DNA from 2 places in the Neobacillus sp. FW104-15D2 genome. Region 1 is predicted to be linked to the other one. Evidence: predicted binding sites of a transcription regulator. Region 1 holds the regulator's gene; the other holds the start of a gene.
What was found. Region 1 encodes LexA, which represses DNA repair genes until DNA is damaged. Its sites were predicted from a motif close to CGAACATATGTTCG; they were not measured.
Positions count from the first base shown of each region.

Region 2: AC3WR0_RS15850 (Y-family DNA polymerase) is a predicted target of LexA. The motif match lies at 5,445-5,458, and genes of this name have one in related genera.

Region 1 covers NZ_JBYTCJ010000001.1:323,633-340,174, forward strand. Annotated here, with positions in the region: gene AC3WR0_RS01590 (methionine gamma-lyase family protein) at 1-485, shown strand, start outside; gene AC3WR0_RS01595 (MerR family transcriptional regulator) at 632-1,039, shown strand; gene glnA (type I glutamate--ammonia ligase) at 1,104-2,441, shown strand; gene AC3WR0_RS01605 (alpha-amylase) at 2,592-4,049, shown strand; gene AC3WR0_RS01610 (aspartyl-phosphate phosphatase Spo0E family protein) at 4,583-4,852, opposite strand; gene AC3WR0_RS01615 (hypothetical protein) at 5,137-5,835, shown strand; gene AC3WR0_RS01620 (hypothetical protein) at 5,998-6,183, opposite strand; gene AC3WR0_RS01625 (DUF4257 domain-containing protein) at 6,295-6,582, opposite strand; gene lexA (transcriptional repressor LexA) at 6,841-7,464, opposite strand; gene yneA (cell division suppressor protein YneA) at 7,623-7,946, shown strand; gene AC3WR0_RS01640 (YneB family resolvase-like protein) at 7,977-8,630, shown strand; gene AC3WR0_RS01645 (DUF896 domain-containing protein) at 8,759-8,992, shown strand; gene tkt (transketolase) at 9,236-11,242, shown strand; gene sirA (sporulation inhibitor of replication protein SirA) at 11,725-12,165, shown strand; gene AC3WR0_RS01660 (YneF family protein) at 12,240-12,452, shown strand; gene AC3WR0_RS01665 (ABC transporter transmembrane domain-containing protein) at 12,726-14,477, shown strand; gene AC3WR0_RS01670 (ABC transporter ATP-binding protein) at 14,479-16,272, shown strand; gene AC3WR0_RS01675 (aspartyl-phosphate phosphatase Spo0E family protein) at 16,354-16,530, opposite strand.
Region 2 covers NZ_JBYTCJ010000020.1:686-17,227, forward strand. Annotated here, with positions in the region: gene proC (pyrroline-5-carboxylate reductase) at 1-640, opposite strand, end outside; gene AC3WR0_RS15825 (MBL fold metallo-hydrolase) at 1,132-2,091, shown strand; gene AC3WR0_RS15830 (SDR family NAD(P)-dependent oxidoreductase) at 2,102-2,896, shown strand; gene AC3WR0_RS15835 (NUDIX hydrolase) at 2,924-3,361, opposite strand; gene AC3WR0_RS15840 (MFS transporter) at 3,470-4,690, shown strand; gene AC3WR0_RS15845 (YqzH family protein) at 4,938-5,132, opposite strand; gene AC3WR0_RS15850 (Y-family DNA polymerase) at 5,490-6,749, shown strand; gene AC3WR0_RS15855 (YolD-like family protein) at 6,771-7,103, shown strand; gene AC3WR0_RS15860 (CDGSH iron-sulfur domain-containing protein) at 7,183-7,392, opposite strand; gene AC3WR0_RS15865 (iron-sulfur cluster biosynthesis family protein) at 7,518-7,844, shown strand; gene AC3WR0_RS15870 (alpha/beta hydrolase) at 7,967-8,899, opposite strand; gene AC3WR0_RS15875 (hypothetical protein) at 9,087-9,215, opposite strand; gene AC3WR0_RS15880 (hydroxymethylglutaryl-CoA lyase) at 9,284-10,189, opposite strand; gene AC3WR0_RS15885 (acetyl-CoA C-acetyltransferase) at 10,334-11,521, shown strand; gene AC3WR0_RS15890 (CoA transferase subunit A) at 11,545-12,234, shown strand; gene AC3WR0_RS15895 (CoA transferase subunit B) at 12,266-12,922, shown strand; gene AC3WR0_RS15900 (YjcZ family sporulation protein) at 13,297-13,401, opposite strand; gene AC3WR0_RS15905 (YqkE family protein) at 13,641-13,889, shown strand; gene AC3WR0_RS15910 (GrpB family protein) at 13,890-14,414, shown strand; gene AC3WR0_RS15915 (aldo/keto reductase) at 14,452-15,360, opposite strand; gene mciZ (Z-ring formation inhibitor MciZ) at 15,429-15,557, opposite strand; gene AC3WR0_RS15925 (NUDIX hydrolase) at 15,630-16,184, shown strand; gene AC3WR0_RS15930 (endonuclease Q family protein) at 16,181-16,542, shown strand, end outside.

The sequences.
Region 1 (16,542 bases):
CGGGGATCGGTGCAGAAGCGGGAGCATCTCTGTACAGCCTCCAGGAAATGTACCAGGGTTATTTCCTGGCACCACATGTTGTGGGGCAGGCGCTTAAGGGAGCCGTTTTTACTGCTTCGATGCTTGAACGACTAGGTATGAATTCCTCGCCAAAATGGAATGCCAAACGGACAGATTTAATTCAATCCGTTCAATTCGATGATAAAAACAAAATGGTTGCTTTTTGTCAGGCAATCCAATTTGCATCACCTGTAAACTCTCATGTGACTCCTTACCCAAGCTATATGCCTGGATATGAAGATGATGTGATAATGGCAGCAGGTACATTTATTCAGGGGGCTAGTATTGAACTTACCGCTGACGGGCCGACAAGGCCGCCTTTTGTTGCTTATGTTCAGGGAGGTTTGACGTACTCCCATGTCAAAATAGCGGTTTGTCTCGCACTAAGCTCTTTGGCTGAAAAAGGTTTAATTGATTTAAATTAGGTTAACTTAAAGGAGGGCAGCATGGGTTGTCCTCTTTCTGTTTTAATTAAAATTTTTTTCATGTTAGGAAACCTAACACAAGATTGACATATTACCTAACATGCCATATAATACCCCTATAAAGCAGTGAAAAGGGAGGAGAAATCTTGGCCGGTAATGAAATTCGCCGTTCCATGCCGCTGTTTCCCATTGGAATTGTCATGCAGCTGACAGAACTGACAGCCAGGCAAATCCGATATTATGAAGAGCATAAACTGATTTCTCCCGCAAGAACAGAGGGAAACAGGCGGATGTTTAGTTTAAATGACATTGACAGACTGCTGGAAATTAAAGACCTGATTGACCGGGGAATCAATATGGCCGGAATTAAAGAGGTCTTTGCCGTTAAGGAAAACCAGACAGTCACTGCCGAAATAGAAAAACAGGCAGAAAAAGTAAGGCACGAATTATCCGATGATGAATTACGAAAAATACTTCGCAGTGAGCTTCAGCATGCTGGAAGATTTAATCGATCATCATTGAGGCAAGGGGATATGTCCCGATTTTTCCAATAGGGAAAACATGACATAGAAGCAAAGCAATTATTCTATTACTTTTTTAACAGGAGGAATTTAGGAAATGGCAAAGAAGTTTTCAAGAGAAGATATTCAAAGAATAACTAAAGAAGAAAATGTAAAGTTTATCCGTCTTCAATTTACTGACATCCTTGGAACCATCAAGAACGTGGAGATTCCGGTAAGTCAGCTTGAAAAGGCGCTTGATAATAAAATGATGTTTGACGGCTCTTCCATCGAAGGTTTTGTTCGTATCGAAGAATCTGATATGCTTTTATATCCAGATCTTGACACATTCGTAATCTTCCCTTGGACAGCTGAAAAAGGTAAAGTAGCACGTTTGATTTGTGATATCTATACTCCGGAAGGCCAGCCTTTTGAAGGAGATCCACGTAATAACCTGCGCCGAATCCTTGATGAAATGAAAGAACTTGGATTCACAAACTTTAACCTTGGACCTGAGCCAGAATTCTTCCTGTTTAAATTAGATCCTGCTGGGGAACCAACACTTGAATTAAACGATAAAGGCGGATACTTTGACCTTGCTCCAACAGATCTTGGTGAAAACTGCCGTCGTGACATCGTTCTTGAGCTTGAGGAAATGGGCTTTGAAATCGAAGCTTCCCACCACGAGGTAGCTCCTGGACAGCACGAAATCGACTTTAAATACGCAGATGCTTTAACAGCATGTGACCAAATCCAAACTTTCAAGCTTGTTGTAAAAACAATCGCTCGTAAGCACGGATTGCACGCAACATTCATGCCAAAACCATTGTTTGGCGTAAACGGTTCTGGTATGCACTGTAACCTTTCATTATTTACAAGCGGCAAAAATGCATTCTATGACACTTCTTCCGAACTAGAATTAAGTGAAAATGCGCGTCAATTCATCGCTGGTATCCTTAAGCACGCTCCAAGCTTTACAGCTGTCACAAACCCAACTGTAAACTCTTATAAGCGTCTCGTTCCTGGATACGAAGCTCCATGTTATGTTGCCTGGTCTGCAAGAAACCGTTCACCACTTATCCGTATTCCTGCATCACGCGGCCTAAGCACACGTGTAGAAGTGCGCAGCGTTGACCCTGCAGCGAATCCATATTTGGCGATGGCAGTTCTATTAAAAGCTGGACTTGACGGCATCAAAAACAAACTTACTCCTCCGGCTCCAGTAGACCGCAACATCTATGTAATGAACAAAGAAGAGCGCGTTGAAGAAGGTATCGTCGATCTTCCTGCCACTCTTGCACAAGCTCTTGACGAGCTGAAGAAAAACGAAGTTATTGTTTCAGCACTTGGCGGACACATTTTCGAACACTTCGTGGAAGCGAAAGAGATCGAATGGGATATGTTCCGCACTCAAGTTCACCCATGGGAACGCGAGCAATACATGAGCATGTACTAAGATATTTTCAGAACCCTCCGCACTTTGGTGCTGGGGGTTTTTTTATTTTTAAAAAAGAGGTTGAGAGCCGGTGGATAGGGGTAAATTTTAGACAAGCAGTTTACTAATTTAAAATTAACCGCTAATGCTGATAGATAGAAGGGGAAAGCGATGAAGAACCAGACGATGATGCAGTTTTTTGAATGGCACGTAGAGGCAGACGGAAACCATTGGAACAGGCTCAAAGAAGCAGCCGCAGAATTAAAAATGAGAGGAATTGACTCCATTTGGATTCCACCTGCAACAAAAGGCCAGTCAGCAGAAGATACTGGTTACGGTGTTTATGACCTATATGATCTTGGCGAATTTGATCAAAAAGGAACAGTAAGAACCAAGTATGGAACAAAAGAAGAGCTTTTGGCCGCTATTGATGAATGCCATATGAATAATATAAAGGTTTGCATGGATATTGTGATGAACCACAAAGCGGCAGCGGATGACACGGAGTTATTTAAGGTTATCGAAGTGGACCCTAATGACCGAACAAAGGAAATCTCAGCACCCTTTGACATCGAAGGATGGACAAAATTCGATTTCCCGGGCAGAGGTGATAAATACTCAACCTTTAAATGGAACTTTGAGCATTTTAATGGAACAGATTATGATAATAAAACAGAAAGAGTCGGTGTTTACCGGATTTGCGGTGACGATAAAAATTGGAATGAAAATGTCGACAGTGAATTTGGCAACTATGATTACTTGATGTTTGCCAATATAGACTACAATCGGGAAGATGTCAGGGAAGAAATGACCAGATGGGGCAAATGGCTCTATGATTCAACTCATTGTGACGGGTACCGCCTCGATGCTATTAAACACATAAACCATGATTTTATTAGACAATTTGTTATAGAAATGATGCTTCATTGTGGAAAAGATTTCTACGTTGTAGGAGAGTTCTGGAATTCTGAGTTGGAGGCATGCCGCAACTTCCTGGATAATATTGAATTTAAAATCGATTTATTTGATGTTTCCCTGCATTACAAGCTGCACGAAGCATCTATAAAGGGTCGTGAGTTTGATTTATCAACGCTTTTTGATGACACTCTTGTAAAATCACATCCTCTTAATGCAGTGACCTTTGTGGATAATCATGATTCACAGCCGTATGAAGCCCTTCAATCCTGGGTTGAACCCTGGTTTAAACCAAGTGCCTATGCGCTCATTCTTCTGCGCCAGGAAGGCTTACCTTGCGTCTTTTATGGAGATTATTACGGAATCAAAGGGCCTGAACCTCGCGATGGAATGAAGGATATCATCGATAGGCTTCTCTATGTAAGACAGTTTAAAGCCTACGGAGAACAGGTCGATTACTTTGATCATCCAAATACCATTGGATGGGTTCGGAAAGGAATCCCTGCCGTACAGAACTCAGGTTGTGCGGTTGTAGTATCAAATGGTGATGATGGTGAAAAAACGATGAATGTTGGCGAGGAACGAGCTGGCGAAGTGTGGGTTGATATCACCCATTCACGGGAGGAGAAAATTACAATCGGGGAGGATGGCAGTGCCACATTCCCGGTAAATGGCGGCTGCTTGTCCGTATGGGCTGTTTGTGAGGAGGAATAAAAGTTTGGAGAGGCGTTCCTTTTGGGACGCCTTTTTGGCATATGTTTAGGGGTATTTGGTAGTTGGCGATACGCCCTTATAATGTTTTTGATGAAAAATACAAACCTTTTTTATTGAAAAAGAGTTTTTTAGGTTAATATTCAATACATTTATGGAGAATACGGATGTTTTCGATGGTTATACCCTCTCGGTGAAGAAAGAATACCCCACTTTATCGAAGAAATGCACGGGTTTATCAAAGAAATGCACGAGTTTCTCGAAGAAATGCAAGATTTTTCAGAGGAAATGCACGAATTTATTAAGGAAATGCACGGATTCTCTATTAAATGCCCGGCTTCGTTTAAGAATGCCTTTCTTTATTCGGTTATGCCCGAATAAAGAAAGATATGAACATCCTGTATTTTATGGGCCACTCCGGCTAATATGAACTTCCGGGTTTTATTCAGAATATAGGTAAAGGGGAGAAATCTAGAGGAACAAGTTATTGGGCTGGGGAGGGAAATGGAAGGTGGTATATGTATTTCCCTATTACTTTAAAAAGAAGCAGCCGATACTACCGGGATGTTTCTCGATCCAGTCAGCAATTGATACTGAAAAATAAAATAATCCAGCTCCTGGCTGGCTTCAATGGTTACTTCGTTAATTAAACCGAGCTGCTGACCTTTGTCGATTAAATCAATTCTCAAGTATTCGATATAAATCTTTAGTTCAAAAGGAGAAAATATCAGTAAGTTTTCCATCATCCAACCTCTTTTTACATAAATAGACATCCGCACAACTGATTTTACCAAGTTCCGCTCCATTTTGAAACCCTTTATTTTAAACAAAAAACGACATAATTCTTCATTCTTGCTCCCCCACGGGCCATATCTCCATCACGCACTCCCTGCGATAAAGTAAACATTGAACTTTTGTAACATAGCATGGATACGAGTCGCCGAGTAATTTGGTTTCCAATTTAGATAAAATCATTTAAGGAACTGGGGAATATTCCCTAGTTCTTTTTTTAGAAAAAGGGACAATTTCTATGTCAATAACATTATAATTACATTTGGATTAAATTTATATGTAAAAGGGATGGGTTGAGTTGGTCGATTTGAATAAAGGAAATACAGGCGGAAATAAAGTATTAGGTTTTGTAAAAAGAAGATGGAAGTATATTTTAACTGCCTTGATTGCTCTTATTATAGGTGCTAACACTGGTCCTTCTGGTGCTGATCTGGATAATGCCAATTCCAAAGTAAAGGCCGCTAATGCTAAGAATGCGGAATTGAAAGATGAAATTGGTTCAAATAAAGCTAAAATTAATAGACTTACAAAAGATAATAAAGAGCTTTCTAATAAGGTTAGTGAAGCGGCTCCCTTTTTTGCAATGAGTGAGCAAGAGCGTGAAAACAAGGAAAAAGAAGCGCAAATCAAAGCGGCTGAACTGAAAAAACAGGAAGAGGCAAAGAAAGAAGCAGCAGCAAAAGCGGAGGCAGCAAAGAAAGCAGCCGAAGAAAAAGCAGCCGCCGAAGCAGCAGCTCAAGCACTGGCAGCAAAAACTAAAACTTTCGGTGCTGGTAAATATGTCGTTGGCCGTGATATTGATGCGGGACTTTACGATTGTAAAGCTGTAAGCGGTCAAGGTAACTTCATTGTTGATGATGGAGGCAAAGTAAATGAAATGTTTGGTGTAGGCGATAGCAAATGGTATAATCCTGAGTTTAACAATTTGGAATTGGAAGATGGAGATACCATTGATATCAATAATGACCTGCATATTAAGTTTATTCCTAAAGAATAGTTGATAAAATTCGATTAGATAGCTGTTATCTGATGATAAAAAAATTAACATGATTTAATCGAACCAGGGGTTATCCTATGTTCGATTACTTCGTATAACCAAACAGAAAAGGATGTCCTTGATGCGGGCATCCTTTTCAATTTTTCTTTTAAACTATTTCAATTAATAAGGATGGTGATAACCGCCGCCATAATGGAACGGGCCATGGTGGTATCCTACAGGATAGTGATGTGGGTATGGGTAATAAGGTTGATGATGATGATGGTATCCATATCCGTGACCATATGGGGGATAACCGTGATGCCAGCTTCCATGTGGCTGATATCCGGGAAACATATACGGGGGCATTTCCTCACCTCTTTTATTTATGGGTTAGTTATACCTTATGAATAAAAGGTGAGCCGTGAGTTTGACCAATGCTAAATTGGGCGGTTAAGGGAAGTTATTGCGGTTTTCTCTCTATTTTCCGTGATGATTTGAGCCTAAAACATCAAATCTTCTAATGACAGCATCACCTCCATAACCCGCCAGGATTGAGAGGAAGGCCACCTGTACGGGTGAGGTTGGCTCCGCGTAGAGTATAACGAGGACTGAAGCGAGGGAACCCAAGGACATTTCCAGTAGAAAACCAGGGTACAAAAATTTCTTGGTGCGATAAGGCACTACAAGCTTTCCGTTCTTTCTCATATGACTGCAGATACCGACCATGCCACCTAATATGATGGAGAAAGCAATGTTGAAAAACATGAACTCCTCACACTCCCTTAAGCCTAAATATTTTTGTGACCTAAGGCTATTCGTGTTGTGTGTTCATTATATCGAAAAAGAAAACCCTATACATGAGTTAAAATACTGAATTTTCCAAAAAATTAAATAGTTCTAAATAACTGTATAAAAATACCAATCAGTTAAATTAGAATAATTTTAAACAAAAAAGGCGGGCATTTTGCACTGCCTCGCCTTAAATCGTTTAAAATCACGGTTTTTACTATAAAGTCTATCTTCCTAGTGAATATCTCTATAAACTCCAATAACCTTACCCAAAATTGAGGCATTTCTTACAATAATCGGATCCATAGATGAGTTTTCAGGCTGTAATCGGATATAGTCCTTTTCTTTGAAAAATCTCTTACAGGTTGCTTCATCTTCTTCGGTCATAGCGATTACGATATCACCGTTGTTAGCAGTGCTTTGCTGTTTAACAATAACGTAGTCGCCATCGAGAATACCGGCCTCTATCATACTATTACCCATAATCTCAAGCATGAAGACATGCTCATTCGCTGGAGCGATCCGCTCAGGAAGGGGAAAGTATTCTTCAATATTTTCAATAGCAGTGATCGGCTGACCAGCTGTTACCTTACCGACAACTGGGACATTAATTACGCTTGCCCTGGGTATATGCATACTTTCTTCAAGTTCCAATATTTCAATAGCTCTTGGTTTAGTAGGATCCCTGCGAATAAGCCCTTTGCTTTCCAGGCGGGCCAGGTGGCCGTGGACTGTAGAACTGGAAGCTAGTCCAACTGCTTCGCCTATTTCACGAACGGATGGCGGATAGCCCTTTTTCCTAACTTCCCCTTTGATAAAGTCAAGGATATCCTGCTGCCGCTTTGATAATTTTGCCATTTAGATTGCACCTCGTCTGGTTTATGTTGATTTTATTATAACATGTTCCCATTTTTGATACAAACATAAGTTCGAATATTTTTGTTGACGTGAAACAAACGTTCGGTTTATAATCAAATCAACAAATGCGAACATATATTCTAATAGAGGTGCTTGAGATGAAGAAAATGTGGAAAAAGTATTCCTATGCTATTATTCTTGTAGGTTTAAGCTGTCTATCTGCTTTGGTTCTATCATTTACATTGGATTCTCCAGACGAGAACAATTACATAAAAGTCACTGTTTCTCAAGGTGATTCAATCTGGAAGATTGCTGATCAATATAAAGAAGAAAACAATATGTCAAAGGATCGCTTTGTAAGCTGGATAAAGCTTCATAATGAAGTAAATGGGGACAAGCTGATTCCTGGCCAGGAGCTTGTTATTCCGGTAAAAGAAGAAATCTTATCTACTGGTGAGCTTGCCAGTGCAGCAGGGGAATAATCAATATAAAGAAAGCGGGCTGATTGCTTCATGAATGCCATTATATATTGCAGAGTCAGCACGGATAAGGAAACACAGGAAACCTCCTTAATCAGGCAGGAGGAAGAATTAACCCAACTGGCCAGCCAAAACCAATTTCAAATTGCAGAAATTATAAGGGAGCAGGCCAGCGGATATGACCTGGAGAGGGAAGGTATTCTTCAGCTGCTGGATGAAATAAGGAAACCCGATATTCATGCAGTATTAATACAGGATGAAACCAGGCTGGGGAGAGGTAATGCAAAAATTGCCCTCCTTCATTGCATTTTAAAAGAAGGCATCAAACTCTATAGCATCTATCATAACGGAGAGCTGCAATTATCCGAATCTGATTCGATGGTGTTAAAAATTGTTGGAATGGTGGAAGAATACCAGCGGAAGCTCCATAATATAAAAATCAAACGAGGAATGAAACGGGCAGTGAAAAATGGCTTCAAACCTCAGAGGAATTTAAAGAACCAAGGTGAGGGAGCCGGCAGGGATAAGATTGAAGTGCCCATAGACGAAATAGTGCGTTTGAAAAGAAATGGACTTACTTTTGCCGAGATTGCCGCCACGCTTAGGGGTTTTGGATACCAGGTTTCCAAAGCTACCGTACATAGAAGATATCAGCAGCATATGGAGGACCTAGATGCTGAGGACTGATATAAAACGTAAAGACCCCTTTGGCTTGCCAATGGGTCTTTTTTTTAGTAAAATCAGTTGTCATATTTAGAAAAATAATTTGATCTTGTTGATCTAATAATAGAAACCTCAAGAAAGAAGGGACAAGCATGCTTTCAAAAGAGAAAATGAAAAGAATAAATGAGTTAGCGAAAAAAGCGAAGGAAAGTTCACTTTCTGAAGCAGAGGCTAAGGAACAGTCCGCCCTTAGAAAAGAATATCTTCAGACCTTTCGCTCCTCCATGCTGGATACTTTAACGAATACAAAGATTATCGACCCGGAAGGCAATGATGTAACACCTGATAAACTCAAGCAGCGTAAAAGGAATCAAAAACTTCATTAATGAAGAGGAGTGCAGAAATGTACTCCTTTTTTATTTTCATAATCTTGTTCTGTTTGTGTCATGATAAAGAGGGAATATGCATTATTGACTAGAAATTTACAGATTTTAACTTCAAATTCAAGCAGGACAGCCTTGGTTTAAAGTGACTGCGCTTACAACATTCACTTTTGTTGTATTAATCGCTTTAGACCTATAATATAAGGATGTAACCAATATCCAAGGGTTAAAGAAAGGATGTAATTTATGTTTGAAACTATTGATGAGTTATCAGTAACGTCTATTCGAACACTTTCAATTGACGCTATCGAAAAAGCAAACTCAGGACACCCAGGCTTGCCAATGGGAGCTGCTCCTATGGCATACACACTGTGGACTCGTTTTATGAACCACAATCCAAATAATCCACAATGGTTTAATCGTGACCGCTTTGTTTTATCAGCAGGACATGGTTCCATGCTTTTATACAGCTTGCTCCATTTATCAGGTTATAACCTGCCAATGGAAGACATTAAACAATTCCGCCAATGGGGAAGCAAAACTCCAGGGCACCCAGAATACCATCACACTGAAGGTGTAGAAGCTACCACTGGTCCTCTTGGACAAGGTATTGCTATGGCTGTTGGTATGGCAATGGCAGAACGCCATCTGGCAAGTGTTTATAACAAAGAAAACTATGAACTTGTAAATCATTTTACATATGCACTTTGTGGGGACGGAGACCTTATGGAAGGCGTTTCAGCAGAAGCTGCTTCTCTTGCAGGCCACTTAAAGCTTGGCCGTCTGGTTGTGCTTTATGATTCAAATGATATCTCCCTAGATGGAGAATTATCACAAGCTTTCTCTGAAAGTGTAAAAGATCGTTTCCTTGCTTACGGATGGCAATATGTTCGTGTAGAAGACGGAAATAATTTGGACGAAGTTGCAAAAGCAATTGAAGAAGCAAAAGGTGATCTTGATCGTCCAACTATTATTGAGGTTAAAACCGTCATTGGTTACGGTTCACCAAACAGAGCTGGTACTTCAGGTGTTCACGGCGCGCCACTTGGTGAAGATGAACTGAAGCTTACTAAGGAAGCTTATAAGTGGACTTTCGAACAGGATTTCCATGTTCCTGATGAAGTTTATTCCCACTTCAAAAAAATGATTGTTGAAAATGGCGAGAAGAAAGAAAAAGAATGGAATGATTCTTTCGCTCAATATAAAAACGCATTCCCTGAGCTCGGCAGCCAGCTTGAAAAAGCAATGGCAAATGAACTTCCTCAGGGATGGGACAAGGATATTCCTGTATACGAAGAAGGAAAGGCCGTTGCAAGCCGTCAATCTTCACATGAAGTTTTAAATGGCATTGCAAAAAATCTTCCAACCTTTATTGGTGGTTCTGCAGACCTTGCAGGTTCCAATAAAACCATGATTAAAGGATCTTCCGATTTCTTGCCAGGATCATTCGAAGGCAAAAACATCTGGTTTGGTGTGCGTGAATTCGCCATGGGCGCAGCCCTCAATGGTATGGCGCTACACGGCGGAATCAAGGTATTCGGCGGTACATTCTTTGTATTCTCTGACTACCTGCGTCCGGCAATCCGCCTTGCTGCATTAATGGGACTTCCAGTAACATACGTGTTCACACACGACAGTATTGCTGTTGGTGAAGACGGCCCAACACATGAACCAGTTGAACAACTGGCTGCTTTAAGAGCTATGCCAAATCTTTCAATCATTCGTCCTGCAGATGGAAATGAAACAGCTGCTGCTTGGAAGCTTTCTATTGAGTCTGAAAACAAGCCAACTGCGCTTGTATTAACTCGTCAAAACCTTCCAACGATCAAGGATACTGACAAGAATGCTTATGAAGGAGTTTCCAAAGGAGCTTATGTAATCTCACCTGCTTCTAAAGAAACGGCAGATGCGTTATTGCTTGCTACTGGATCTGAAGTTGGTCTTGCAGTAGAAGCTCAAGCAGTACTTTCAAAAGAAGGTATTGATGTAGCAGTTGTCAGCATGCCTTCATGGGATCGCTTTGAAGCTCAGTCCAAGGAATATAAAGAATCTGTTATTCCTAAAACAGTGAAGAAACGCCTTGGAATCGAAATGGGTTCTTCATTTGGCTGGCACAAGTACACAGGCGACGAAGGCGAAGTATTGGGTATCGATACCTTCGGTGCTTCTGCTCCTGGTGAAAAAGTAATGGCAGAATACGGATTTACAACTGAAAATGTAGTAGCACGTGTAAAAGCTTTACTAAATAAATAATACTTTTAAGCTGTTTCAGAGACTGCCGATATGGTGGTTTTTGAAACAGCTTTTTTTGTTTTGTGTTCTTAGAAAAGATAGTAACGTGCGGAAATATCTCTGCTATGCGCCAAATTCAATAGTTAACGCGCGGAAATGTCTCTGCTATGCGCCAAATTCAAGGTTTAACGCGTGGAAGTTTATCTCTCATGCGCCAAAACATTTAAGTTGGAAAATTTTGAGGGACACTCCAGCGGAAGAACGAACTGCCAAGCTTGACAATTCGTCCGCGAAAAGGGAGCGGTTCTTTTTGTAAAATACAGTTGACTATTTGAGGAGACCTCTGCCATCTCACGTGACAAGTTTTGGAAATGTCCGCTATAATAAAATAAATAGTTGAAAATTATGAATTCGACATATTTTTCGCCGCCTTAAGACAAAATTTTTACTAGTTTTTTTTTATAATGAAGAAAATAGAGTTGCCTGGCGAAGGAGAGATTGTGGTGAGAAAGTATCGGCTATATTTAATAGAAGATGAATTTGCTGCACATTACTTCGGAAGAGAGCGCATGTTTTTTCAATTGTTCAGGGAAAGTGAATTTTCAAAGGGCGAGTTAAAGTATATAATCGATAAACAAATTAAGTTCATTACCAAGCCGATACCGGTACTGCGCGTTCACCAGATGATTCAAAAAAAACTTGGAAATGATAAAGGATTTAGTGCAGAAAATGGCACATATTCCATAGAAATAAGCGGAAAGCTAAGCAGGGCAACATTGGAAGTCCGTGGAGAGGCAATATATGTTGAAGGTTCTGGCAGCTATGAAGCCGAAACGGTCTTTTTTGAAGTGCTGCGGAAATGTGAAACTTCTTTTTTAGCCATCGATCTGGAGAAAAGCCGGTTTGGGTGGCTTAAGCCTATAAAGGAAAGAAAATTTGTCTAAATAAAGGCGGATATTGTATAATTGAGCTTTGTTTAGTACACTGTATGTTAGACAACATGAAGGAGGAAATTTAAATGGGAATTAACATTCTAGTTGGTGTCCTGGCTCTAGTAGTCGGTATAGCACTAGGATTTTTCATTGCACGTAGATACATGATGACCTACTTGAAGAAAAATCCGCCAATCAATGAACAAATGCTTAAAATGATGATGATGCAAATGGGTATGAAACCATCCCAGAAGAAGATCAATCAAATGATGGCAGCAATGAACAAACAAACGAAATAAAGTAACTTGGCAATTGCTTCGCTTATAGCCGACAGCAGAGCCTTTCTTGCACTTATTCGTTCAGAATTTATAGAAGAAATTCTGATTAGCGAATCGGACAAGCACTCATATGATTATGGGTGCTTTTTTCATTGGGAAGAAATATTTTTTTAATCTTTATTATTGTGAAAATATTTGATAAAATTAAAATTCGGCAATATGGAGTTTTTTTCCTTAGTTTTCCGAAATAAATACACAGAAACAAATCTTCTCAGGGGGTTACGGAGGCGTTATATGAAAATATTTTTAGATTTAAAATGGTTTTTTCAACAAGAGAAAAAAGCTTATATTTCAGGGGTTTTTCTGCTTTTGTTAGTAGCATTGCTGCAGCTGGTTCCTCCAAAAGTAATAGGAATCATGGCAGACGAAATCAAAGAGGGAACCCTGACAAAAGGGATTCTCATTCAATGGATTCTTGTTCTGGCTGGAGCAGGAATTGGCATGTACACTCTTAGATATTATTGGAGAATCATGATATTTGGGTCGGCTGTAAAGCTTTCCAAGCAGCTGAGAAATAAGCTTTATCAGCATTTTACGACGATGTCGCCGGCATTTTACCAGAAAAGGAGAATTGGCGACCTCATGGCACATGCCACTAATGACATTTCGGCAATACAGCAGACAGCTGGGGCTGGGGTTCTAACGCTTGTAGACTCCTTATCAACAGGCGGATTTGTTATTCTGGCGATGGCTTTTACGGTCAGCTGGAAGCTAACATTAATTTGCCTAATTCCTATGCCGGTTATGGCGTTTTTGACAAGCTGGTTTGGAACCATGCTGCACCGCACCTTCCATAAAGCACAGGAAGCTTTCTCTGACTTAAATGATAAAACTCAGGAGAGCATCACCGGTATTAAAGTCATTAAAACGTTTGGACAGGAAAAGGAAGATATAGAAGATTTCCGCAGGCAGTCTGAGGATGTTGTAAAGAAGAATATTGTTGTGGCAAAAATAGATTCTTTATACGACCCAACGATTTCAATCATTGTCGCTATCTCCTTCTTTCTATCAATTGCGTTTGGAGCTAAGTATGTTAACAATGGAGACCTGACAATTGGCCAGCTGATTTCTTTTACAACTTATCTTGGATTGCTTATTTGGCCAATGCTCGCTTTCGGATGGCTTTTTAATATTGTCGAGCGCGGCCGGGCTTCCTATGACCGCGTTGCCGCATTGCTGGCTGAAAAGGTCGATATTGAGGATAAGGAAGGCTTAACGGATGAAGTTCCAAGTGGCGTCATCCAATATAATATAGAAGAGTTTACCTATCCAGGTGAAAATGAACCGGTTCTAAGAGATACCCATTTTGAACTGATGCAGGGAGAGACACTAGGAATAGTCGGCAAAACAGGCTCAGGGAAAACGACTCTATTAAAGCTCCTCATTCGAGAATTTGATATAACCAATGGCCAAATCGTTTTTGGCGATAAAAATATAAGGGATTATAAGCATGAAAAGCTGCGGGAAGCGATTGGCTATGTCCCACAGGATCATTTTCTATTTTCAGCGACGATTGCTGAAAACATTGCCTTTACCGATCCAACTGTTCCTTTTTCAGAGGTTGAAAAAGCGGCAAGCCTTTCGAATATCCATGATGATATTACTCAATTTACGGATGGCTATAAAACAGTTGTCGGTGAGCGTGGAGTATCTCTTTCAGGGGGACAAAAGCAGCGGATCTCGATTGCCCGTGCACTTCTAATGAATGCTGAGGTACTGATTTTGGATGACTCATTATCAGCAGTTGATGCTAAAACAGAAGAAGCCATTCTATCTGCCCTTAAAGCAAATCGTGCAGGCAAAACAACCATCATTACCTCTCACCGCCTAAGTGCCATCCAGCATGCTAATTTGATTATTGTAATGGATGAAGGAAAGATAACGGAGCGAGGAACGCATGAGGAATTGATGATTGCCGGTGGCTGGTACAAGGAAATGTATTTAAGGCAGCAGCTAGAAGAACTGGTAGAGCATGGAGGGCACTAAAATGGAAAAAACAGAAATGCTGACCGAAAAAGATCAAAGGAAAATCCTTTTTCGGCTGCTATCCTATACAAAACCGTACAAAAAAGATCTTATTCTCGCGTTTACATTCCTTTTGATCACGACACTTGGTGATATTGTTGGCCCATATCTCGTTAAAATTTTTATTGACGATTACCTTACACCGGGCAACCTTGTATACAAGCCATTGCTGATGCTGGGAATCGCTTATATGGGAATACAAGTGGTGAAAATGGTCATCCTTTATTTCCAGCTCGTAAAATTTCAAGAGCTGGCGCTGTTTATTATCCAGCAGCTGCGAATAGACGTGTTTTCTAAGGTTCAGGCACTCGGTCTTAAATATTTTGATCGGACGCCGGCAGGAAGTATCGTCTCAAGGGTAACAAATGATACCGAAGCGATTAAGGATATGTTCGTAACCGTACTGGCAACCTTTATTCAAAGCGGATTTTTGCTAACAGGTATATTAATTGCCATGTTCATCCTGAATGTAAAAATGGCGCTTCTGTGTGTCGTGTTTATTCCTATTATTATCTTGGTCATGGCCATGTACCGGAAATACAGTTCCAAGTACTATCTCGATATGCGGGAAAGACTCAGTCAGCTGAATGCCAAGCTTAGCGAATCTTTGATGGGAATGTCCATAATCCAGGTATTCCGCCAGGAGAAAAGGCTAAGAAACGAATTCGAAGATATTAATAACCAGCATTACAATGCCGGAATGAAAAATATTAAAATTGACGGACTGCTGCTAAGGCCGGCAATCGACCTGATTTATACCTTCGGGCTGATTATGGTATTAAGCTTTTTTGGTATTACGTCTTTCACTGCCTCTGTTCAAATAGGGGTGCTGTACGCGTTTATCAATTACCTGGACCGCTTTTTCGAGCCGGTTAATCAGATGATGATGCGTCTATCTCTTTTTCAGCAGGCGATTGTAGCAGGTTCAAGGGTGTTTAAGCTTTTGGATGATACCACACTTGCGCCAGCTCAAATCATAGACCAGCCAGTACAAATCGGGCAGGGAAAAATAGAGTTTCAGAATCTTTCTTTTTCCTATGATGGTAAAAGGGATGTTTTGAAAAATATCTCCTTTACTGCGAATCCTGGTGAAACCGTGGCCCTCGTAGGCCATACAGGCAGCGGCAAAAGTTCGATTATCAATCTGCTGATGCGCTTTTATGAATTCGAGCGCGGAAAGATTTTAATCGACGGGGTTCCTATCCAGGGCTATGCAAAGGATGAATTAAGAGAAAAAATGGGGCTGGTTCTTCAGGATCCGTTCCTCTTCTATGGAACGGTCAAAGACAATATTCGCCTCCATGATCAATCGATAACAGAGGAAGAGGTAAGGGAGGCTGCGAGATTCGTTCAGGCGGATGCTTTTATCGAAAAACTGGAGGATTCCTACGATCATAAAGTAGTCGAGCGAGGTTCCACTTTTTCAAGCGGCCAGCGTCAGCTGGTAGCATTTGCGAGAACGATGGCAGCCAATCCTAAGATTCTCGTTTTGGATGAGGCGACTGCCAATATTGATACTGAGACAGAAGAAGCCATTCAGACAGCCCTTGAAAAAATGAGGAAGGGAAGGACAACGATTGCGATTGCGCACCGTTTGTCCACCATCCAGGATGCGGACTTAATTCTTGTCTTACACCACGGTGAGATTGTAGAGAGAGGAACCCATCAGGAGCTCCTTGCGTTAAGAGGGCTATATCATAAAATGTTCCTGCTGCAAAACGGTTCTGTTGAACGGCTGGAGGATGTAGTGAATTAATAAATAGTACATTAAGAAAGCCTGGGGCGTCCCCCAGGCTTTTTTCTCAATTATCATATGAAATTGTCTTACTTTAATTTTTTAGAAATGCTGCACTTGGACTTTTTTAATGTACCTTTTGTCGTACTCATTCAAAAGGTGGTCAAGCTCCTGGCTGTACTTGATGGCGATGGAGGAACTCAAACCGTTTTTGGTCGCTATCAGAATTAATTCTGACCGCTTTTTTTCGATAATCTCTAGCAAATCCTGTTTTAACACGGCCAAAGTTCC
Region 2 (16,542 bases), on a different contig from region 1:
TTTCAGCAGCCCCAAGCAGTGTCTGGACAATCAATTCCTTTGCCAGCTGTCCTTCAAGACCAATCTCCCGTGCACTTTCTTCCATTGCTTCTACCAGATAGTATATATACGCAGGACCGCTTCCGGATAGGCCAGTCACTGCATCAAGCTGAGTTTCCTCAACAAAAGCTGCAAGTCCCACTGTTTCAAATAACTTTCTCGCCATCTCTGCCTGTTTTAAACCAACACGTTCATTACACGCCAGGCCTGTTGCTGATTTTCCGATGGCCGCAGATGTGTTTGGCATGGCTCTTACAACAGAAAGTTTTTTACCAGCCACAGTTTCAATCGTTTGAATCGAGAGGCCAGCCAGGACCGAAATCAGCAATGTTTGCTCTGATAGATAGCTGCTGATGCCTTGAATTCCAGCTTCCGCGTCCTTTGGTTTCATGGCAAGGATAACCGCATCTGCATCCTTAAAAAGATCCGTTAAATCGTAGGTAACCGTGACGCTATATTCTTGGCGGAGGCGTTCGAGCCTTGCTTCGTCACTTCTGTTGGTTACCCAAATGTTTTGCTTTTCCACCAGACCACTGGCAGTAATTCCTGAAATTAGAGCTTCTGCCATTGAGCCAGCACCGAACATCACTAATTTTCGCATCGAATCTTCCTCCTTTTTTACTGCTTTTTTGAAAAAATAAAAAGGCCCATCATCCGCAAAGGACGAAAGGCCTAACTTCCGTGGTACCACCTTCATTCACCAATCCGGGATTAACCCAAAAAGGCTCACTCTGTTCCGTTAACGCCGGATCCGCGTTTAGGTTTTCCTAACTGCTCTTAAGGTAGGTTCAATGGTTAATTGGACGGTGAAGCCTTTCAGCCGCTGAGCTTCACTCTCTTTCGCCGTTTTCCATTTACTGGCCTTAGTCATTGCCATTTTACTGTTTTTATTTAAAGTCTTAAATATTCCAAAGTTTTAATTGTGATTATGCAAGAAATCTAGCATGTCTGTCAAGGGCATTTGAAAAAATAAATATTTTAAATATTTAATAAATTATGTGAAAATAATGACAATTGCTACTAAAATGGGTACACTTAATTCTATAATCGATTTAATTTTATTGGAGAATAGTATTAAGGAGCATGGAAAAAATGACAGAATGGAAAAATGGAATCGCAAAATTAAACATCCCAACACCCTTTGCAGTTGGTGATGTAAATGTTTATGTCGTAAAGGGAGAGCGTCTGACCTTAATTGACGCGGGACCAAAGACAGATGAGGCATGGGAGGCGCTAAATCATCAGTTGAATGAATTGGGACTTAGCACGAATGATATCGAACAAATTGTTCTTACCCATCATCATCCTGATCATGCCGGCTTGCTTGATTATTTCCCGGATAGTCTGCCGGTATATGGTCATTGGCTCAATGAACGCTGGATAATGAGGACCGACGCTTTTTATGCCGAGCACGAGGCTTTTCATCGCAAGCTTTTCAAAGATTTTGGCTTGCCTGAGGAGTTCAGTCCGTTCATCACTCATATAAGGCATACATTAAAGTACACGTGTAACAGATCCCTAACAGGTTTATTGGCGGAAGGGGAATCCATTCCAGGACTTTCTGAATGGACCGTTCTTGAAACGCCCGGCCATGCGCAAAGCCATATTGTACTGTTAAGGGAAAGTGATGGAACGCTGATTGGCGGAGATCTTATCCTGGCCCATATCTCTCCAAATCCCCTTATGGAGCCGCCTATCCCAGGTGAAACAGAAAGGCCGAAACCTCAGCTTCAGCTGAATGCCTCTTTAAAAAAACTTCGGGAGTATTCGATAGAGCTCGTTTATACGGGCCATGGTGAGGAAGTAACAGATCTCCCTGACCTGGTTGAAAAAAGGCTGGAACGCCAGCATGACAGAGCAATGAAGGTGAAGAGCTGGCTTGAGGAAGAAGAAATGACCGTGTTCGAAATTTGCCGCCGTTTATTTCCGTCCGTTTATCGCCGTGAACTTGGGCTGACCCTCTCCGAAACTGTTGCTCAGCTTGACTATTTGGAGTCTATAGGAGAAATTGTTATAGGGGACAGCAGACCTGTTCTCTTTAAAGCTAGATGAGGTGAAAGCTGTGGCAGAACGGTTAAAGGAAAAAAATATCGTGATCACTGGCGCCTCCGGTGGGATAGGTGCCGAAATTGCCAGGCTCTGCGCAGAGCGTGGGGCAAATCTCGCCCTCATGGCCAGAAGCCTTGATAAATTGCAGCTGCTAAAAAAGGAGCTGGAGGCTCGCCATGGGATCAGGGTTTACGTCCATCAGCTCGATGTTGCCCAGACTGATATGATTGAAAATGTTTTTTTAGCTGTGAAAAAAGAGATGGGTACAATTGATATCTTAGTAAATAATGCTGGATTTGGGATTTTTCGTGAAGCGCATGAAGCTGTGGTGGAAGAAATTAAAAATATGTTTAATGTAAATGTAGTTGGATTGATGGCCTGTACGAAAATGGTGCTTCCGGAAATGCGTGAACGCCACAGTGGGCATATTATTAATATAGCTTCGCAGGCGGGCAAAATAGCTACACCAAAATCGAGTGTTTACTCCGCTACCAAGCATGCGGTTCTTGGTTATACAAACAGCCTTAGAATGGAAGTTTCAGACTTTAATGTGTTTGTAACAGCGGTCAATCCAGGTCCCATAGCAACAAACTTTTTTGAGATTGCCGATGAGAAGGGTACATATGTAAAAAATGTTCAGAGGTATATGCTTCAGCCGGAATATGTTGCCCGGAAGGTTGTCGATGCGATGCTTACCCCTACCAGGGAGATTAATCTTCCGCGCTGGATGAACATGGGCAGCATTGTATTTGCTCTTTTTCCGCGCATGTTTGAGCGGATTGGAAAGAGGGCATTCGATAAAAAATAAGAGCCGGGGCAACCCTGCTCTTATTTTTTAGAATTTAAAATTCACTTCGAATGCTTTTTCCACTGCCCAGGCCTGATGTTCGAGGAAAAACAAATCCTTAGCCTCGTTTCGCCTAATCCAGACGAGTTCATGGTCCTCTTCCGTTGGCTTCTGTTGTTCCCCGATTAATTCTGCAAAATAAAAATAGCCGTCACTTACCATATATTCGAACCTTGTCGTTGAATAAAAGTACTTCTTAGCTCTGCCGACAAAGTCCAAAACATTGATTTTAAACCCTATTTCCTCAAGGCATTCTCTTTTTAAGCATTCCTCATAATTTTCATTTTCTTCAATTCCTCCGCCAGGAAGAAAATAACCCGTTGATGTTTTGACTGCTGCCGTTTTACCATTCTCCAAAATGATGGCATAGGCGCCGGGTCTTAGATTGTATGTAACACCCTCGAGCTTTTCACCAAAAATATTCATTATGGACCTCTCTTTTTAATTAAGATGTTGAATCGTTATTTGAAAATATTAAAGGGTTTCTACTGTTAACTATAGAATAATACACGAAAGGGGAGAGGAGGAGAACTTTTGAACGACAGAAAACACCACTTTCTTTTGGTAACAGGGATTGGGGTCTCAAATTTAGGAAGCTGGATTTATTTAGTGGCGATTAATCTATTGGTTGTCAAAATGACTGGTTCTGCTGCTGCAGTGGCGGGTTTGTTTATCATTAGGCCAATTGCAATGCTGTTTACCAATAGCTGGTCCGGAGGTATTATTGACCGTGCTGATAAGCGGAAGCTCATGATAATAATGGACTGTATAAGAGGGGTGCTTGTAGCAGTCATTCCTTTTTTAACATCCGTTTGGGCTGTTTATGCGGTTTTGTTTGCTATTAACCTCGGTACCGCCTTTTTTGGTCCGGCCTCTGCTGCTTACATAACTAAATTGGTGCCTGCTGAAAAAAGGCAAAAGTTCAACTCCTTATTCAGTTTTGCCAATTCAGGCGCTATTTTAATTGGTCCCGGCCTTTCTGGAGTTTTAATCCTTTCTACAAGCATTGATATGGCTATTTATTTAAATGCCTTATCCTTTTTTCTATGTGCATTAGCCATTTACTTCTTGCCTGGCCTTGATTCTGCTCAAAGCCAAAAACAAAAAATGAATTTTTCTCTTCTTGCGGGTGACTGGGTGGAAATTAGCCGATTTGCCAAAGGTGCAGGTTATTTTATGCTCATTTATATCCTATTTCAGGCAGCCGTTCTGTTTGGATTTGCTCTCGATTCACAGGAGGTAACCTTTATTAAAAAAGTAATCAATCTATCAGACAGAAGTTACGGAATACTTTGCAGCATGGCCGGAGTGGGCTACCTTGCAGGCTCGGTTGCATGCACTGCGCTGGCTTCCCGTCTGTCATTAAAATCATATATTGGAATCGGATTATTCTTTAATATGATTGGTTATTTGCTGTTCTATAGTTCTTCCCATTTTGTCTTTGCAGGGGCAGCGTTTATTATTTTAGGATTTTTTGCATCCTTTGCCAATGCCGGGATTGCAACTTTCCTGCAAAATCAGGTACCTGGCAGTCTTATGGGGCGGTTTATGAGTGTCACAAATCTTTTGCAGGGCATTATTCAAATTATCTTCACACTTATTCTTGGTTTCCTGGCAGATATCTTTACTCTCCAGCCAGTCTCCATTATTTTTTCACTTATCGCAGTAATTCTCTCTGTTACTCTTTCCATTTGTATGAATCTCCCCAATAAGAAAAAGCATTTTAGTATTTCTTCTACTGATGTTACTGGATGAAAAAGAACGGCTGCCTCAACCTTAGGCAGCCGTTCTTTTTTGGTGTCGAGCTCCGGTGCCTAGTGTACATCCCACACCTCCCGTCGGTAAGTCAGTATGGAACCTTTCAAAGTGCTCCTGCGTCATAGCTTATTCACAGAAGCTAATGTTCAGCTCGTCGCAAAGCTGCAAGTTGTTTATTCTGAGAAGGATTTTCAGAAAGTTTACTCAGGCAGTTGCTTCACTAACCGGCCCCCCGCTTTTCTTTTCATCCTGTTATAAATTCATACACCGAATCATTTACGATTTCATATAGCTCTGCATCTGGATGCTCGTCTATCACTATTAGAGTTCGTTTGTAAAGTTCTTCATAATCCTCTTGGTTAAGAGGCAATGTTTCTGCCTCGGCATAATATTGTTTAAAGCAATTTTTAATCATTTTTAAAATGAATTTTTTCTCCATTAGGCGCACCTCAATCCTGATTATACCTCTTTTTTCGCCAATATCCACCATGGTAAAGAAGCCTATTTAAGGGAAATAAAGTTTAATTTTTATCTTATTTTATTGTCTAGCTCCAGCGCCCAGCGCCTAGTGTCCATCCCACTTCTCCCTACGATAAGTCAACATCGAATCGCTTTGCACTTCGTGTTTCCTTCATCTCAGTTAAAGTGGGCCCCTGTCCTTACGTCGCTAAACGGGCGCTTCTGCTTTTCTCGGAAAAATTTCCATTGAAACAGAACGCATATTCGCTTAAGATAATGGGTAGAATGATACAGAACGGATGTTCGTTACTTATTTAGCAGGCTGGAGGAAAGGAAAATGGTTGATTACAGCAAATTTCCAAAAAAAAAGATTTTATGTGTGGACATGAAGAGCTTTTACGCAAGCTGTTCCGCTGTTATGGAGGGACTTGATCCTTTAACCTGTTATCTCGCTGTTGTTGGAAACCATGAAAGGCAGGGAAGTGTCGTTTTGGCTGCTTCTCCCCGGATGAAAAAGGAATTTGGAATTAAAACGGGCTCGCGGCTCTTTGAAATCCCAAACGATCCCCGAATTAAAATTGTTGAACCAAAGATGGGAACCTATTTGCGGATTTCAACCGAAATATCCCGCGTTTTTAACCGGTATGTTCCTAAGGAAGCTATTCACACATACAGTGTCGATGAAAGTTTTATCAAGGTGGATGGAGTTCTCCATCTTTGGGGTGATGTGTGGGCTATTGCGAGGAAAATAAAGGATGACATTGAACGTGAATTTCAATTGCCGTGCGCAGTAGGAATAGGGCCAAATATGCTGATGGCTAAGCTGTGCCTTGATCTTGAAGCAAAGAAACATGGCATTGCGGAATGGACATATGAAGATGTTCCGGAAAAGCTGTGGAGTGTTTCCCCGCTTAGGGAAATGTGGGGAATTGGGAGACGTGTTGAAAAAACACTGAACGGAATGGGGATTTTCACTGTCGGCCAGCTGGCACGTTACGATTTGGAAAAATTGGAGAAAAAGTTCGGGATCATGGGCAATCAGCTTTATTACCATGCGTGGGGAATCGACCTTTCCGATATGGGCGCTCCGATTATTGAGGGGCAGATCAGCTTCGGAAAAAGCCAGATTTTATTAAGGGATTACAAAGAAGCCCAGGAGATTCAAAACGTTATCCTCGAAATGTGCGAGGAGGTGGCCCGAAGAACCCGTTCCCATCGTAAAGCCGGGCGCACCGTGAGTTTAGGTATTGGCTATAGCCAGGATGAATTTGGCGGAGGTTTCCTCCGTTCGCGGACGGTAGCTCAGCCAACAAACGTCACCATGGATTTATATCGCATTTGTCTTGAATTATTTCATGAAAATTATTCGGGAAAAACCGTTAGGCAGATTTCCATTTCACTCGGCAATATTATCGATGACAGTGAAATCCAGCTTAGTTTGTTTGATCCGCGCGGGGACCAAAGAAGGGAACTGGGTTACGTGGTGGATAGAATCCGCAACAGATTTGGATCGGGAGCTCTCTTGCGGGCGGTTTCCTATACCTCTGCCGGAACGGCAAAACAGCGGGCACAGCTTGTTGGCGGGCATAAAAGGTAATGCAGAAATGGGGGATACTGGATGATCCGGGACCGAGGAAGAATTAAATGGACATCGATGATGCTTCCTGAGCATGTAAAGATGCTAAGGGAATGGGTAAAAGAAGACTCATATGAACAGCCAAAAGAATTGGATGAACAGCAGCTTGAATTAATGAGCGAAGTACTTGGTGAAGCCATCGAATTTAACCAAACAGTTGCTATTACTCATTATAGAGGCCAAAATTATGAACTTGTGCTCGGAAAAATTCACTATTGGGATGAACTATCGCAGAACCTTCATATAGTCGATAATTTTGGAGAGGTCCATCGGATTCCTATAAAAAATATAGCTGATGCCCGGCTGCATGATTAAGGATATGAGGGACCCGGTCTGGAGATAAATGGAGAAAAGGAAAAGGCAGTTCCCAAGGGAACTGCCTAAACATTTTTAGTTATTCGTCCTCTTTTTGTGCGCGTACTTCTGATTGGAAAACACCTTTGTGGGAACCATCGCAAAATGGCTTGTTTTTAGAAAGGCCGCAGCGGCATAGAGAGAAAGCTGGTTTTGTTTGTATTACATTGCCTTCACCGTCAAGAAGTTCTACTTCTCCAGAAACACGAAGTGAACCATTGTCATTAACCTTAATTTGGACTTTTGACATCTTAGCACCCCTTAATTCTTCATTATCTCTTTTAAATGTTAAAGGGAAGAGGTGGAAAAAGCAAATGAAAATAAAATTTCCCTGCACCGTGTTAAAATACTTATGCAAGGAAAGGGGAAAAACAAATGGAAATAAATATAACTGAGGCGGCATCCCGAAAAATAGAAGAAAAAACAAAAAATCGCGGTTATTTAAAGCTGCTGTATGATATTGAAGGATGTGGCTGTGCTGTGAATGGGGTAGCTGTTCTTTCCCTGGAGAGGGATTTGGATAATGATGAAGTAGAGATTCAAACGAACGGAATTCCTGTTTATATTCAGGAATCAAGAAGTGTCTTTTTTGATGAAAAAATGATCCTGGACTTTTCCGGTGTCTCTAACTGCTTTCAGCTAAAAAGCCCTGGAGAAATCCTGAACGGGCGAATGAGCCTTATTGATCGGACAAAAATTTAAAATAAATTAAAATGAAAAGCAGCTCCCTTTGCTGCTTTTAATTGTTAAGAAAGGAGGTATAGAGCTTTCTAAAAAATGAAAACCCTCCAAGTCGGATCCAGACAAGAAGGGTTCTGTGCTTATTACCTTGTAACAACTGATTGCTTTGATAAAAGCACGTAATTTTCTAAAAACTCATCAATAGCTTTTTCGTAGTCTTCCCGGTTTTCCCTTAAGGATTGAGCATGGGCCCCATTTTCCGGCATGAAAAGCATCTTCGGCCCTTGCTTATGTTCAAAAAGTTCTTCTGTCATGGAAGGCAATATAAAATCGTCCTTTTTGCTGTGGATGAAAAGGACAGGATGTTTAACTTTTTCAATGACAGAGATAGGTGAAACCTCAGATAGCGAGTATTTATCCCTAAATTTAAGGAAGAGGTCGGCAAGCGGAAGGAAAATATCCCCCCGAACCTTGATTTCTTTTTTTAACCTGTATGCCAACTGTTCCTTAAAATCTGAAAATGGACAGTCCGCAATATAAAAATCGGCCCCATCCTCAAGCATTCCGGCATATAAAAGCAGGGTGGCAGCCCCCATAGATTCGCCGTGAATACCAAGGAAAATATCCTGCCCTTTTTCACTTTTCAGCCAGTCCACTACAGCTTTTAAATCAAACTTCTCATAATGGCCGTAGCTTGTTGTTTTTCCACCTGATTCACCATGTCGGCGATGATCATAAATAAGGGCGTTAAAGCCTCTGTTTAAAAAAATATTCATATACTTAATTGAATTAATTTTATTCTCTGTTACTCCATGGGAGATTATAATATACCGGTTGGTGTCATGAGGCTCGATTAATTGTGCCTTAATGGAATATTCGAAGGGGGAGGAAATTAATACATCCCGCTTTGGCAGGGCTTCAAATTGCTCCGGATTAAACCATCCAGTTTCTTTTTCGCGTTCAAGAATGATTTGATCTTTTTTTCGCCGCATGTACATAATCCTGTTTGTAAAATAAATGCCAAAAGAAAACATTACAAACAGTGTGGAAAATATAATACGTAAAGCCCTTCTCAAAAGAATCCCTCCAGAAGAAAACGATAAATTTATGCTTTAAGGCAGCCCAAAAAAGAAAGCGGTATTCTCTAATTTTACCATTTAAATGAATTTAAAACACTCTAAAGCGGAAATGGTTGACAGGACTTGCGCTGCATGAAAAGAGCCGCAGATATCTGCGGCTCAGCCAAATAGAACAGTAGTTTATTTACTCTGCGTTTTCTCCCTTTGTTGGATGAATGGCTTTTTGAAGCTCCTCCGCGGCAATTGTTTTCTTTACAGTATCCGCGTTGGGCTTTCCTTTTTGGCTGTATCCTTTATCTCGTTTTTGGCTCATAACGTATCTCCCTTCAAATGTGGTCATTTAATAAGATGGTTGATTGGGAGCAGGGTTATTCGTCTAATCTAAACAGTTTGGGCATTTAGCTGGTAATAAGCGCTGTCAATGGTTCTGGTAAGATGAGGTCTCACAATATCAATGGCAGAAACAAGCTTTGTTAAATCAACGCCTGTATGGATTCCCATTCTTTCTAATAAATAAACAACATCTTCGGTGGCTGCATTTCCGGCAGCGCCTGGAGCGAAAGGACACCCGCCAAGTCCGCCGGCAGAAGTATCAAAACGGTCTACTCCAGCCTGAAGCGAAGCAAGAATGTTGGCAAGCGCAAGTTTTCTGGTATCATGGAAGTGTGCAGTCATTAGAACTTCAGGGAAAGTATCCTTCAGCATGGAAAAAAGGGAATAAGCTTCAGTGGGCGCTGCCATGCCAATCGTGTCGGCCACACTCAATTCGTCGACACCCGCTTTAACAAACTGGCGGCACAGATTGATTGTATCTGCAGGTTCAATTTTTCCTTCATAAGGGCAGTAAAATGCAGTTGAAATACATGCACGTACAAAATAGCCCTTTTCTTTCAGTTCCATGATAATTGGCGTTAGTTCCGTCATACTCTCATCCGTTGATTTATTAATGTTTTTCCTATTAAAGGTATTGCTTACGCCTACAAAAACAGCCACGGATTGACAGTCAGTCATGTATACCCGATCAATCCCTTTTCGGTTAGGAGCCAGTACAATGCTCCGCATTGAAGGATCAAGGCAATCAGACACAATTTCTGCCGCGTCGCTCATTTGCGGCACCCATTTTGGCGAAACGAAGGACGTCAGTTCCATTTCTTTTAATCCCGCAGACTGAAGCCCTGAAATAAATTGCTTTTTTATTTCTGTTGGAATGAAAACCTTTTCATTTTGAAGGCCATCCCGAGGACCAACCTCGATGATTGTTACTTTGTCAGGTAATTGAAGATGCATGTTCTCCCTCCTCTATTCATATTTTCATTGTAGAGGCACTTTTTAGGAGAAATCAAGAATAATAGAAATTTTGACAAAATAAAAGGATTTTCACGTTTTCACTAGAAATAATAAAATGTAGCACAAAGCAAAGGGAGGATGTAAATGACACAGACAGAAGTCGTAATTGTTGGTGCCATCCGCACAGCAATAGGCACTTTTAACGGAAGCCTGAAAAATGTTTCCGCGGTTGAATTGGGGGCTGCTGCAATTAAAGGCGCACTCGAACAATCGGGAGTAAAGCCTGAATGGATTGATGAAGTGATCATGGGGAACGTTCTCCAGGCAGGATTGGGCCAAAATCCGGCAAGGCAGGCATCATTAAAAGCGGGCATTTCTGAAAGCGTTTCCGCCTTAACTATTAATAAAGTTTGCGGGTCAGGGCTAAAGGCTGTGCACCTTGGCACTCAGGCAATCCTTGCGGGTGACGCAGATGTTATTGTTGCCGGCGGTATGGAAAATATGAGCCAGGCGCCATATATAATAAAAAATGCCAGAGAAGGCTTTAAAATGGGTGACCAGAAATTGATTGACACCCTTACTTCAGACGGTTTAACCTGCGTTTTTAATAATTACCATATGGGTGTTACAGCAGAAAATATCTGTGATCGCTATGGGCTTACAAGGGAAGAACAGGACCAATTTGCCGCACAGAGCCAGGAGAGAGCGGTAAGAGCAATTGAAGAAGGAAAATTCAAGGATGAAATCATTCCTGTAGAAATCCCGCAGCGTAATGGTGACCCTGTTATTTTTGACACGGATGAATTTCCGAGGAAGGGAACAACTGCTGAAAAACTAGCAGGGCTGCGTCCGGCTTTTAAGAAAGAGGGCAGCGTAACGGCTGGTAATTCATCCGGCATTAATGACGGAGCAGCAGTTGTAATTTTAATGAGCAGAAAGAAAGCCGATGAACTTGGCGTTCGCCCGCTTGTTACCATTAAAGGGAATGCAAATGCCGGGGTTGATCCAAGCGTAATGGGAATTGGTCCGGTAGAAGCCGTTAGAAAGGTATTTGAGAAGACAGGCTTAAGCATTGGAGATATCGATCTAATTGAAGCAAACGAAGCATTTGCTGCACAGGCTCTAGCAGTAGGCAGAGATCTAGAATTTAATCAGGAAATTCTCAATGTTAATGGCGGGGCAATTGCACTTGGCCATCCTATCGGTGCGAGCGGTGCTCGTATTCTTGTAACTTTGATTCATGAAATGAAACGCAGACAGGCACAAAAGGGATTGGCCACTCTTTGTATTGGCGGCGGCCAGGGTGTAGCAACTATCGTAGAGCTTGCCTGAGAAATTTGAGGGGAGAGAACAGAATGAAAAAGATTTGTACTTCCTTTAAGGAAGCAGTAGCAGATATCCAGGACGGAGCAACCCTTATGGTTGGCGGATTTGGATTATGCGGTATTCCAGAAAACCTTATTCTCGCATTGGTCGAGAAAGGAGTAAAAGATTTAACCGTTATTTCAAATAACTGCGGTGTTGACGAGTGGGGACTTGGTCTGCTGATGCAAAACAAGCAGATAAAAAAAATGGTCGGCTCCTATGTTGGTGAAAATAAAGAATTTGAGCGCCAGGTGCTTTCAGGAGAGCTAGAGGTTGAACTCCTGCCGCAAGGAACCCTTGCCGAGAAGATCAGGGCGGGGGGAGCGGGAATTCCAGCCTTCTATACACCTGCAGGAGTTGGCACGCCAATTGCTGATGGAAAAGAGACAAGGATATTCAACGGCAAAGAATATCTTCTTGAGGAAGCTTTAACGGCTGATTTCAGTCTTGTACGTGCCTGGAAGGGCGACAAGATGGGGAATCTTGTGTATAACAAAACTGCCAGGAACTTCAGCCCGATGATAGCGGCAGCGGGCAAGGTGACCATTGCAGAAGTCGAAAACCTTTGTGAAATTGGCGAGCTGGATCCTAATTACATCCACACTCCAAGCATATATGTTCAGGCTATTATTGAAGGACAGCAGGAAAAAAGAATTGAAAGACTAACGGTAAAAAAATAGGTTTTGATAGTGCGGGAAAGGAGAGATAAAGATGGTCAATGTTCGCGAAAAAATTGCCATTAGAGCAGAAAAAGAAATAGAAGATGGATTTTATGTAAATCTGGGTATTGGAATGCCAACTCTTGTTGCCAATTACATAACTGAGAATAAGCAAGTAGTGCTTCAGTCGGAAAATGGTCTCCTTGGAATTGGACCATACCCTGAAGAGAGTGCAGTAGATCCAGATCTAATAAATGCGGGGAAAGAAACAGTTACTGCTATTCCAGGTGCTTCATATTTTGATAGTGCTGAATCATTTGCCATGATCCGAGGCGGACATATCGATATTGCCATCCTTGGAGGAATGGAGATATCGGAAAAAGGTGATCTCGCCAACTGGATGATTCCAGGTAAAATGATTAAAGGTATGGGCGGCGCTATGGATCTTGTGCACGGAGCCCGAAAAATCATCGTTATCATGGAGCATGTGAATAAAAAGGGTGAATCAAAAATCCTAAAGGAATGTACTCTTCCTTTGACTGGTAAGGGAGTTGTAAACAGAATTATCACTGATCGTGCCGTTTTGGATGTTACCGAAAACGGACTCCGGCTGGTAGAAGTGGCTGAAGGTTTTTCAGTAGAGGACATTATTCAATCCACAGAAGCAGAGCTTCAGGTTGACGACAATGTTAAATTGAATGCATTTTAACATTGCAATAAAAAAAGAAAGGCGAAACTTTTACTAGTTTCGTCTTTCTTTTTTTATGGGATTTTTAAAGGATTTAGCTATGTTAAAGCTCATTCTTTATTTGGTCCAATATTGATTGGAGCCAACCTCGAGGGGCTAGGCGCTGAAGTTTGCAGGATCTCGAACCCGCCAGCGGAAAGAGTGCGCTGGAAGTGGAAACCAACAGGGAAACTTAACAGACGTCAATCCTAAAAATTGGCACACAAATGAATGAAATACAGTTATACACAGTTAATTCAGGATAGAGCCAAGGATTTAAAAAGAAGCGTGTTCACACACGCTTCCAAGTGAGGTGATTTATATTTCAGAGGCCCATTCTACCTGCTATTTCTATATTAGTAGCCGCCCATGAAAGTTGCCCCAATAATAACTAACAGAATGAAAAGAACAACAATCAAAGCAAAACTGCTGCCCATTCCACCACCGCCTTGGTAGCCCATAGTAACACCACCCTTTTTATAAAGTTAATAAATGATATGTATGGCTTGTATATATTGAAAGGGACAATAGTGGACATACATAAATATTTTTTTAAAATAGCTGTCTTAAAGTTCGTTATTGATTTTATACTCAGCTGATGGGCGAAAATAGGAAATAGATAACCTTCAGCGATAAGGCAAAAAGGATAGTTTCATCTTTAAATGTTATAATTACTGCAAATAAATAAGGGGGAAGTTAGATGAAAAAAAAGAAAAACATCCAGCAAAAAACAAAAAAGGATGACGCGCCGGTTACGCTTGGAGATATGATCAATCAGGATTTATTAAGGCAATTAAAAGATAAGCAGCAGGAGCTAAAAGCAGCAGAAACCAAAAAAGCAGAAGAGGAAGAAGCACGAAAAAGGGAAGAAAGAAGGATTCGTGAAAAGAATAAAAGCTTTGAAGAGTTGTTGAACGAGAATCAAATGAATTGGAAAAATTTTAAATAGATGGCAAAGCGAAAGGTTGAAGTGGTTCCTTATAATAAGGAATGGATAGAGAAATTTCAGGCAGAAAAAGAGCTGATCAGCAGGGAATTTTCTCCCTATAAAATAAATCTCTATCATATTGGAAGCACTTCAGTTCCGGAATTGTGTGCCAAGCCAATTATTGATATTCTCGCCGAGATTGAGAATTTAAATTATTTCGATTTAAAGACACACCTATTCGAAAAGTCAGGTTATATAGCTAAAGAAGAATACGGAATAGCGGGAAGACGTTATTTTTTTAAGTGTGATGAAAAGGGGAATAGGCTTATCCATCTGCATGGTTTTGAAAAAGGGGACCCTGAAATTAAGCGGCACTTAGTATTTCGGAATTATTTGAGACAGTTCCCGGATGAAGCAAGGCGATATGCTGAGGTAAAGGAAGAGGCTGCTGCCAAGTTTCCGTGGGATATTGATTCTTATATTGAGTTTAAAAACGGGATTGTAAAAGAGTTGGAGAAAAAAGCAATGCTTTGGGCAAAAAATTAAGAGGAGAGCCAAAACACGGGCTCTCCTCTTATATATTTTATCGATGGTCCTGATAAGTATCTGCTCGGGAAAGAGAATGAATTAAAGTTAATTCCTCAGTAGTCAGCGGTGAGGTTTTTACTGCTCTTGCGTTTTCCCTTATTTGCTCAGTGGAGCTTGCACCTGCAACAACCGATGCAACGGCCGGATTAGCAAGATTATACTGCAAAGCAATTTCTGTCATGGAACGGGCACCAGCCACTTTTTCTCTTATAACAGGCAGGACTTCCTTCAAGTCTTCAAACCCGTACTCAAGATATCCTTTGGAAGTTGCCTTTTCAAGCATCTTATCGCTTAACAGTCCTTTGGCCAGCGGTCCGCGTGTAACTACACTAATGCCATGGTCGTGGATGAATGGTAAAATCTCCTCAGGTCGGCGGTCCAAAATGCTGTATTGCATCATGATTGATACAATGCTGGACTTTTGAATGTACTCCTTAATAACGTTTGGCCGTATGGATGATATTCCATAATAGCGGATGAAACCCTCCGACTTTAATTCTTCAAAGGCTTCAATTGTTTCCTCAATCGGATCGTCCATAGTTCCTCCGTGAAGCTGGTATAAGTCAATATATTCTATACCTAGCCGCTTTAGGCTGTCTTTTACCGCTTCTTTAATATGTGCTTTGGATGGATCCCAGAACCACCCTTCACGACTCTCGTTCCAGCGGTTGCCTGCTTTTGTGGCAATAATAACTTTATCTCGGACATTTTTTAATGCGTCTCCGACAAGCTTTTCATTTTCGCCAAAATCGTATAAGTCAGCTGTATCAAAATAGTTAATTCCTTCTTCTAAAGCTGCTTCAATAATCGACTTTGCTTTTTTCTCCTCTGTTCCAATCGACATGCAGCCGAGACCAAGTTCGCTAACCATTAAATCTGATTTTCCAAGTTTACGTTTTTTCATCTGCCAGCCCCATTTCCTTTTTGCACTATTTTACGGTACAAGGAGGCTTACTTCAAATGATGTGTCTTTTAACCCTTAATGGATTGAATCCATTCAGAAACGGAAGAATAATGTTTATTGTATTCCTTTAATTTTTGTACAATCTCCCAGCCTTTGCCGACCATAATAAAGCCTTTTGAATGAAGATAAACCTTCATGACAGCCCCTCCATACTAAGTATGGTAAAATGTATGAGCAAAACATAACGGATTAGAACAGGAGTGACAGGAATGAGCCGCCTTGAGGAAAAAACCATTCATACCGAAAAGATCTTTTCAGGAAAAATAGTTACCTTGGAGGTTCAGGAAGTTGAGCTTCCAAATGGAAAAACCTCCAAGCGTGAGATTATAAAGCATCCAGGTGCCGTAGCGGTGCTGGCAGTCACAAATGAAAATAAACTTGTAATGGTTGAACAGTATCGTAAACCGCTCGAAAGGGCGATCGTTGAAATACCTGCTGGAAAACTTGAAAAAGGCGAAGAACCGGCTGTTTGTGCTCGCCGTGAGTTAGAGGAAGAAACAGGGTATGAGTGTGAATCACTTGAACTGCTGGTATCTTTTTATACATCTCCCGGATTCGCAGATGAGATTGTCCATGTTTATCAGGCAAAGGGATTATCTAAGAAGGAAAATGCTGCTTCACTTGATGAAGATGAGTTTGTGAATCTAGAAGAAATCACTCTCGAGGAAGCATTGCAATATATAAAAGAACAAAAAATTTATGATGCCAAAACAATTTACGCCGTTCAGTACTTTCAGCTTCAAGAGGCGTTATCTGGAAAATGAAAAAATACTACGCCGATTTGCACATACACATCGGGCGAACCGCATCAGGCAAGCCAGTAAAAATTACTGGAGCAAAAACGCTTACTTTTTCGAATATCATTAAACATGCCCGGAATGAAAAGGGTCTTAATATGATTGGAATTATCGATAGCCATTCCCCTGAGGTCATTTTGGAAATGCAACAGCTAATTGAAGCGGGGGAGATTGTTGAAAATGAAGGCGGAGGGCTCGCCTACGGTGATTTAACCATCATTCCTGGTTCAGAACTCGAAATTTATGATGAAAATTGCAAGGGACCCATTCATGTGCTTTGCTTTTTTCCAAGGCTGGAAGAAATGCGTTCCTTTTCTCAATGGCT